2 regions of the Streptomyces sp. NPDC006798 genome follow, and region 1 is predicted to be linked to the other one. Evidence: riboswitches for the same ligand, from Rfam matches in the RefSeq annotation. Region 1 holds a riboswitch; the other holds the start of a gene.

Region 1 (3,874 bases):
CCGCGAGCTCGGCCGACGCCCGGGCCACCGGACCGCTGTGCGAGACCAGAACGACCCCGACGGGACCCGGCTCCGCCGCCCCGCTCACGGCCGCACCGCCCCGGCGAGCGCCGCCATCAGCAGGGCGGACGACGCGGCACCCGGGTCCTCGTGCCCGATACTGCGCTCCCCGAGATAGCTGGCCCGGCCCTTGCGGGCGCGCATCGGAACGGTCTCCAGCGCGCCCTGTCCGGCGGCGTCCCGGGCGGCCGCGAAGGTGTCGGTGGAATCCCCGAGGGCGGCGACGGCCGGTTCCAGCGCGTCCAGCATGGTCTTGTCCCCGGCCCGCGCCCCGCCGAGTGCCGCCACCGCCGCGACGCCCTCCCGCAGCGCCGCCGCGAAGTCGCCGGGCGTGACCTCGGGCGCGTCGCCCAGCGCCTTGCCCGTACGCCGCAGCAGGGTGCCGTAGAGCGGCCCGGACGCGCCCCCGACCTTGGAGATCAGCTCCTTGCCCGCCGCGGTCAGCACGGCGCCGGGGGTCGCCTCGGTCCCGGCGGCGAGGGCCGCCGTCACCGCCGCGAACCCCCGCTGGAGGTTGGCCCCGTGATCGGCGTCCCCGATCGCCGAGTCCAGCTCCGTGAGCCGGGCGGCCTCCTCGTCGACCAGGGCAGCGGCCGCCGCGAGCCAGCGGCGGAAGAATTCGGCGTCGAGCACGGGCCCTCCCGGGTGCGGTGTCCGTTCCTGATGTACGCGATGGTCGTCGGTCGTTCGTACGGTGCGCGGAACCGGCCCCGGCCGGCCGGGGGTGCTCCTCAGCCGCCCCAGCGGAGCGCCGGGGTCCGTACCGGCGCGTCCCAGAGCCGTACCAGTTCCTCGTCCGCCTGGCACAGCGTCACCGAGCAGCCCGCCATGTCGAGGGACGTCACATAGTTTCCGACGAGGGTACGGGCCACGGGCACACCCCGCTCCCCGAGCGCCCGGTGCACCTCCGCGTTGAAGCCGTACAGCTCCAGCAGCGGAGTGGCGCCCATCCCGTTCACCAGCAGCAGTACGGGACCGCTCGGCCGCCGGTCGGTGACCAGGGCGTCCACCGTGAAGTCGGCGATCTCCCGGGAGGTCATCATGGCCCGCCGCTCCCGCCCCGGCTCGCCGTGGATACCGATCCCCAGCTCCAGCTCCCCCGAGGGCAGCTCGAACGTCGGGCTGCCCTTCGCCGGGGTCGTCACGGCGCCGAGCGCCACCCCGAAACTCCGCGACACCTCGTTCACCCGCCGCGCGATCGCCGCCACCCGCTCCAGCGGCGCGCCCTCCTCGGCGGCGGCGCCCGCGATCTTCTCCACGAAGAGGGTCGCGCCGGTACCCCGCCGCCCCGCCGTGTAGAGACTGTCCGTCACCGCCACATCGTCGTCGACCAGCACCTTCGCCAGCCGTACGCCCTCGTCCTCGGCCAGTTCGGCGGCCATCTCGAAGTTGAGGACGTCGCCCGTGTAGTTCTTGACGACGAACAGCACCCCTTCCCCGCTGTCCACGGCCGCCGCCGCCCGGACCATCTGATCGGGTACGGGGCTGGTGAAGACCTCCCCGGGGCAGGCGGCGGAGAGCATCCCGGGCCCCACGAACCCCCCGTGCAGCGGCTCGTGCCCGGACCCGCCGCCGGACACCAGCGCCACCTTCCCGGCCACCGGCGAGTCCCGCCGGACGATCACCCGGTTCTCCACGTCCACGGTCAGCTCGGGATGGGCGGCGGCCATCCCCCGCAGGGCATCGGCGACGACGGTCTCGGGGACGTTGATCAACATGCGCAACGGTCTCTCCTCGGCGGGCTGGCGGGCGGCGCCCCGTGATCGGGCCGGGCGGCTCGGTCGGTCGCTCCCCGGGCTCCCGGGGGCGGACATCCGAACCAGTATCAGTCGGGAGCGTCCTTTCGCGGAGGACCGCCACCGGGCCGCCGTGCCGTCCGGCCCCCCTGACCCGGGGCCGGACGGCGCGGCGGCCCGTCCGGGGACCGGATACGGCCGGTCCCCGGGGGCGCGAACGCCGGACCGGTCAGAAGGACGTCCAGGTGAAGGAGACCTGGTCGCCCGGGTTCAGCTTGAACTGGCAGCCACCGACGGGGGTGGGAGTCCCGTTGACGGCGATGCTCCAGTACGCGGACGTGCCGCCGCTGACGTTCTTGATGGTGTCGACGAAGAAGTCGTCGAACGAGGCGTACCAGGTGCCGTCCCAGGTGAAGCCGTGCTTACGGGCCGCGTCGTCCAGAGCGGCGGTGGGGGTGGGCACCTTGGAGGCGTGGGCGCCGCCATTGGTGCCGTCGCACTGGTGGGTACCCCCACTGGCGGTGGTGACGTCATGGCCCCTGGTTCTGACCTTGCCCTGGAACAGGGGTCCGTCCGGGCCCTGGACGGTGAGTCCGACCCTGATCGGGGCGTTGGTGTGCGGGGTGCCGTGGGCCGTCGCCGGGGCGGTGGCGAGGGCGGTGAACGCGAGGCTCAGGGCGGCGGTGGCGATCGTGGCGCGGCGCGTCGTACCGAGGGACATGGCGGGCCTTTCTGGCCGGACCGGGCCGACGGTACGAACCCGTTCGGGCGTACCGCTCCGTCCCGCCGTGGGCAGGAGGATCCGGGGCCGGGAGGGCTGTCGCACCGCAGACCGTGGCAGTGGAAGCGGACCTGCCGTGCGGCGGGCGCTCCGACTCTGGCGGCGCCACCGGGCGCCGCGCACGGTTGCAGGTCAGTGCCGGAATTCCACCGGCTTCCCCCGTTCGCACAGCCATTCAGTTATGGCCCGAAGGCGCTCGGGCAGACGCATCGTACGGTTCCAAGGGCCGCCCGGCCAAGGGGTGTTGACAGCCGGACGCGGCCCTGCCCCGCATCGCCCTCACCGGGTCCGCACCCCAGGCACCCCGTCCGTTCACCGATCGTCGGATTCCGGTACGCAGATGGAAGTTCGAAGGTTCCGGCACCGGCGAACCGGCGGATCGGTAGGGTGCGGACCTCCGGCATCGCGGATTCACGCAGGGGGAAGCATGGTGTATCTGGTCGAGTTGCCCGTATCCGGGCCGGGCGACGACGGTACGGGCTCCGCTCCGCCGGACCCGGCCGGTGTCGTCCGGGTCCAGATCGAGGAGGCCGGGGAAGGGCTGGTCCAGGTCGCCCGTCCCGGACAGGTCGTGGCCAGGGCGACCAGGTCGCTCGATGAAATGCTGGCCGGGATCCGGCCGGTCGCGGAGAACTTCGTCGACGGATTCCGCGACATGGCCCGGCGACCCGACGAGATCGGGATCGAGTTCGGGCTCTCCCTGTCGGCCGAGGCGGATGTGGTGATCTCCCGGACGACCGGCCAGGCCAACTTCAAGGTCACCCTGACCTGGCGCAATCCGCAGCCCGGCGCACCGGGGGCGGACACCGCGGGATGACGGGGCCGCAGCCACCGTCGGGCCCCCGGAGCACGGCCGCGCCCGAGCCGGGCCCGCCCGCCCCGGACGCGGCCGTCCTCCGGGTCCGCGACAGCCGGGGACAGACCGTCGGCGTGGCCTTCCTGGTCTCCGACACCATCGCCCTGACCTGCGCGCATGTGGTCGACGCGGCGCTCGGCACGGCCGGGGACGCGGCCCCGCCGCCCACCGCCCGGATCCGGGTCGACCTCCCCCTCGTACCCGCCGCGCGGCGTGACGGCGAGGCGCCGTCGACGACGGCCGGAGTGGAGCAGTGGACGGCACCCCGGGCACCCGGCGGCAGCCCCGCCGCAGCCGCCGCGCCCGGCGATATCGCCGTACTGCGGCTCGACGCCCCCCTGCCCGCCGCCCGCCCGGTACGGCTCGTGGACCCCGGCGAGGTCTGGGGGCACCGGGTCCGGGCCTTCGGGATCCCGGCCGGCCGGCCCGGCGGTGTCTGGC
Region 2 (3,874 bases), on a different contig from region 1:
AAGCTGGCCGCCCGGTACGACGTACGGACCGTCGTCGTCTCGATCGGCGGCGACGACGTCCGTCTGACGGACACCATGAAGGCCTGCGCCGCGGCCTGGCGCGACCGTACCGACTGCTCGACCGACCGGCGGATCACCGGCCCGGCGGCCGAGCGCGTCGCGGCGGTCGGGGAGAAGGTGGCGGCGGCCGTCGCGTCGGTGCGCGCGGCGGTCGAGGGCACCGGTTCGATGCCACGGGTCGTCGTCCAGTCGTATCCGCTGCCGCTGGCCTCGGGGGAGCCGGGCGCGACGACCCGGCTCGACGAGAACGGCCGGGACCGCTGGGGCGTCGCGGGCTGCCCCTTCTACGACCGCGATCTGCGCTGGCTCGCCACCGGGGTCGGCGGCGCGCTCAACGACCGGATCAGGGCCGCCGCCCGCCGCTCCGGCGCCGACTTCGTGGACGTCGGGGGGCTGCTCGAAGGCCATCAGGTCTGCGGCGGGCAGGCGTCGCGGACCGCTTTCGCCGCCGACGGGACGATCGCCGCGCCCGGTGCCGAACGGGCGGAGTGGGCGCGGTACGTCCCCCGGACGGCGGCCGAACCGCCCGCCGACGAGGCCCGGGAGGTCCTGTACCCCAACTACTACGGGCAGCGCGCGTTGAAGCGGTGCCTGGGGGAGGTAGTGGCACGGCTGGCGGCCGTGCCGGGGGCCGCGCCCGTCGAGGCGGTCTGCCGGGGCACGGCCGGGACCGCGCCGGAGGAGATCGCCGTGACGTTCCCGGCCACGACCGGCTGACACGGGTACGCGGCCACGTGGGCAGACGGCACCTGTGCCCCGCCGGAGATCCGGCGGGGCACAGGTATGCGCGCGGCGCCTCGGGACACCAGGTGTGTCGTCCCGTGACCGTCAGCCGGCCGCCGTCACCGCCCCCGTCGCGGCCGGGCGGGCCGCCCGCGCCTTCGCCGGGGTCAGCAGCCGCTCCGCCAACTCCCCGAAGACCAGGCCGAACACCGTCCACAGCGTGGCCTGTACGGCGAGCGTCGCCAGCCGGAACTCCCACAGCACAGCGGCCGGGAACCCCTTCGGCACCTCGTCGAACGACGGCAGGAAGGCATAGGCGAGCCCCACGGCCAGTACCAGCCCCGCCGCCGCGATCACCGCCGCGTACCAGGCGCCGGTACGGGGCGCCAGCCGGCGGCCGGCGATCACCGCCCCCACCGTGAGCGCCACGCCCAGTACCACCATGAGGAAGTAGAGGACCGTCCGCTGCCCGATGGTGTCGGGATCGCCGACGGCGGGCGGATTCGGCGGGTACTTCAGAAACGGCACGACATAGACGCTCAGCAGTAGGCCGACCGCCACCAGCAGGGCCGTGGCGCGCGGCCCGAAGCGGCCGGAGCGGCCGAGCGCCACACAGTAGGCGAGCGCCGCGATCCCGCCGACGGCGACCCCGAAGACGAGGACGCCGGTGGCGAGTCCGGCGGTCGACTGCACGGCCCGGCTGACGAGTTCCTCGCCGCCGTGGTCATGGGCGTCCGCCTCCTCGAACGCGATGGCCGCGTCGACCGGGCCCTCGCCCAGGAAGTACGCGACGGCCAGGGCGCACACCCCGGCGATCAGGCCCGCCAGCATGCCCCGGACCAGCAGTGCCCGGACGGTCCCCGAGCCGGTGGGCGCGGGAGTGTGCTGCTCGGTGTCGGTGTCGGTGATGGTGTTGCTGTGGGTGTTGATGTCCGTCGGGTTCATCCGCCGTCTCTCTCCCGTACCGGGGTTCAGTGGCACGGGAAGCCGAGCAGATGACGGCCGTCGTGGACCCACTCGTGGACGCTCTCGCCGGAGACCAGGGCGACCGCGCCCTGCTCGGCGCCGACGAAGTAGAGCAGGATCAGGGCCAGAATTCCGGTGAAGAGCGCCCAGGGGGCGATCTCCCGGAGGGAGAGGGGAGCGACGGCGACCGGCGTGCGGGCCGGTGCGGGGGTGAGCGGAGCGGCGGGTACGGCCGACTGGGCCATGACAACCTCCAGGGGGAACAACGCGTCCCGTTCGTGGTGCCTAGAGACGAGGACGCCGGGTCTGACTTCCCGCCGGGGAGACGGGTTCACAGTGGCGCGACCGTGCCGGATTTGCACCGGACTTCCATCACATCCTCGTCATGTCCACGCGACCGTACCGCGCCCGAACCCCCGCCGCCATGGCGCGTATTCGACTACCCCGGGCCGGATCCCGCGCCCGGGGCCGAAGATGGGACGGACGGCCACAGGAGCGGCCGGAGGGGACGGTGGTGTGGTGGTACGGGTCACCTTGCTGACGGCGGCGGCGACCGCGGCGGTCCGCGCCGCCCGGTTCGACCCGGGCGAGGGCTTGGACGAGCCGGGCCGGGCCGCCGCACGCGCCGCCGCCGACCGGGTACCGCGCGGCGGACGGACCGTCCTCACCGCCCCCTCCGCCCGCTGCCGGGAGACCTGCGCCGAACTCGGCCTCGGCCCCGGGCCCCGGATCGAGCCCGCCGTCGCCGACTGGGACCTGGGGCGCTGGCGGGGGCGAGGACTGGACGAGACGGCCCGTACGGAACCGGACGCGATGGCCGACTGGCTCGGCGACCCCGCGTCGGCCCCGCACGGCGGCGAATCGCTGCTCGACCTCCGCGCCCGGGTCGGCGGCTGGCTGGACGGCCTCGCCCACGGCCCCGCCGGGCGCCGGGTACTCGCCGTCGCCGAAGCGGCCGTCGTCCGCGTGGCCGTACTGCACGCACTGGCACTGCCCCCGGAGACGTTCTGGCGGCTGGACGTACCCCCGCTGAGCCGGACCGACCTGTCGGGCGACGGCCGCCGCTGGAATCTGCGCCTGGGTACGCGCCTTGAGGGACGGGACGCGGGGCCGTGACGCCGCTCCGGCCGCCCTTCCCTTCCGGGGCCGGGGGCTCCGCCCGGGGGCGACGGGCCGCCCGCAAACCCGTGGCCCGGCGGTGCCGTACCCGTCTACGCTGCGCCGCGTGAACCCACCCACCGGTCCGACCGGCCGTCCCGCCGCCGTTCTCCCCGAGTTGTACGTCGCCGTGGACGTCGAGGCCGACGGTCCCATCCCGGGGCCGTACAGCATGCTCTCCCTCGGCATGTCCGTCGCGGGCCGCCCCGACCTGGCCTTCTACACCGAACTGCGGCCCATCTCCGACGAAGTCGTCCCCGAGGCCCTCGCCGTCTCCGGGCTCGACCGCGACCGGCTGCTCCGCGAGGCACCCGCGCCCGAGGCGGCGATGGCCCGGGCGGCCCGCTGGGTGGACGGGCTGCGGAGGATCGGCCGCCCGGTCTTCCTCGCCGCGCCCGCCGTCTGGGACGGCATGTTCGTCCACTGGTACTTCGTCCGCTTCACCGGCGCGAGCCCCTTCGGCGCCACCGGCGCCGGAATCGACCTCCGCAGCTACTGGATGGGTCTGACGGGCGCCGAATGGCGCCGCTCCCACAAGAGCACCATCAAGGCGGCGACCGGGCTGAAGGGACTCCCGCACACCCACCACGCGGGCGAGGACGCGGCCGAGCTGGCCGCCGTCTTCGACGCCGTACTCGAGCGGTACGCCCCCGGGCCCGGCGAGCGGCCCCGCCGGGGCGGCGACCCGCGTCGGGGCTCCCCGGACGGCGCCGCGTAACGTCGGCGGGGATCCGTACACCGGCGAGGAGAGCTGACGTTTGACCGAGGAGGAGTTCACGGACTTCTACACCCGCTCCGTGCACCGGCTCACCGGCCACCTGTACGTCATGACCGGCGACTTCCACGAGGCGCAGGACGTGGTGCAGGAGGCGTTCGTCCGGGCCTGGGGGCACCGGCGGCGGCTGGCCGAGGACCTGGGGCCCGAGGCGTGGGTGAGGACCGTGGCATGGCGGCTCGCCGTCAGCCG

The links. Region 1 has a riboswitch for cobalamin ahead of ABZ714_RS32535 (DUF4430 domain-containing protein). Riboswitches for the same ligand answer to the same signal wherever they lie in the genome.
Region 2: it holds a riboswitch for cobalamin, as region 1 does, so the genes downstream of both, ABZ714_RS16720 (CbtB domain-containing protein) here and ABZ714_RS32535 (DUF4430 domain-containing protein) in region 1, are expected to answer to the same signal.

What each region holds. Positions count from the first base shown of each region.
Region 1 is NZ_JBEYIS010000079.1:4,027-7,900, forward strand. Features, by position in the region: gene ABZ714_RS32520 (PTS fructose transporter subunit IIA) at 1-88, opposite strand, end outside; gene dhaL (dihydroxyacetone kinase subunit DhaL) at 85-693, opposite strand; gene dhaK (dihydroxyacetone kinase subunit DhaK) at 792-1,778, opposite strand; gene ABZ714_RS32535 (DUF4430 domain-containing protein) at 2,026-2,517, opposite strand; cobalamin riboswitch at 2,640-2,782, opposite strand; gene ABZ714_RS32540 (CU044_2847 family protein) at 3,005-3,394, shown strand; gene ABZ714_RS32545 (trypsin-like peptidase domain-containing protein) at 3,391-3,874, shown strand, end outside.
Region 2 is NZ_JBEYIS010000021.1:72,433-76,306, forward strand. Features, by position in the region: gene ABZ714_RS16710 (hypothetical protein) at 1-777, shown strand, start outside; gene ABZ714_RS16715 (CbtA family protein) at 889-1,728, opposite strand; gene ABZ714_RS16720 (CbtB domain-containing protein) at 1,755-1,994, opposite strand; adenosylcobalamin (AdoCbl) riboswitch at 2,005-2,146, opposite strand; gene ABZ714_RS16725 (histidine phosphatase family protein) at 2,266-2,865, shown strand; gene ABZ714_RS16730 (exonuclease) at 2,975-3,625, shown strand; gene ABZ714_RS16735 (SigE family RNA polymerase sigma factor) at 3,666-3,874, shown strand, end outside.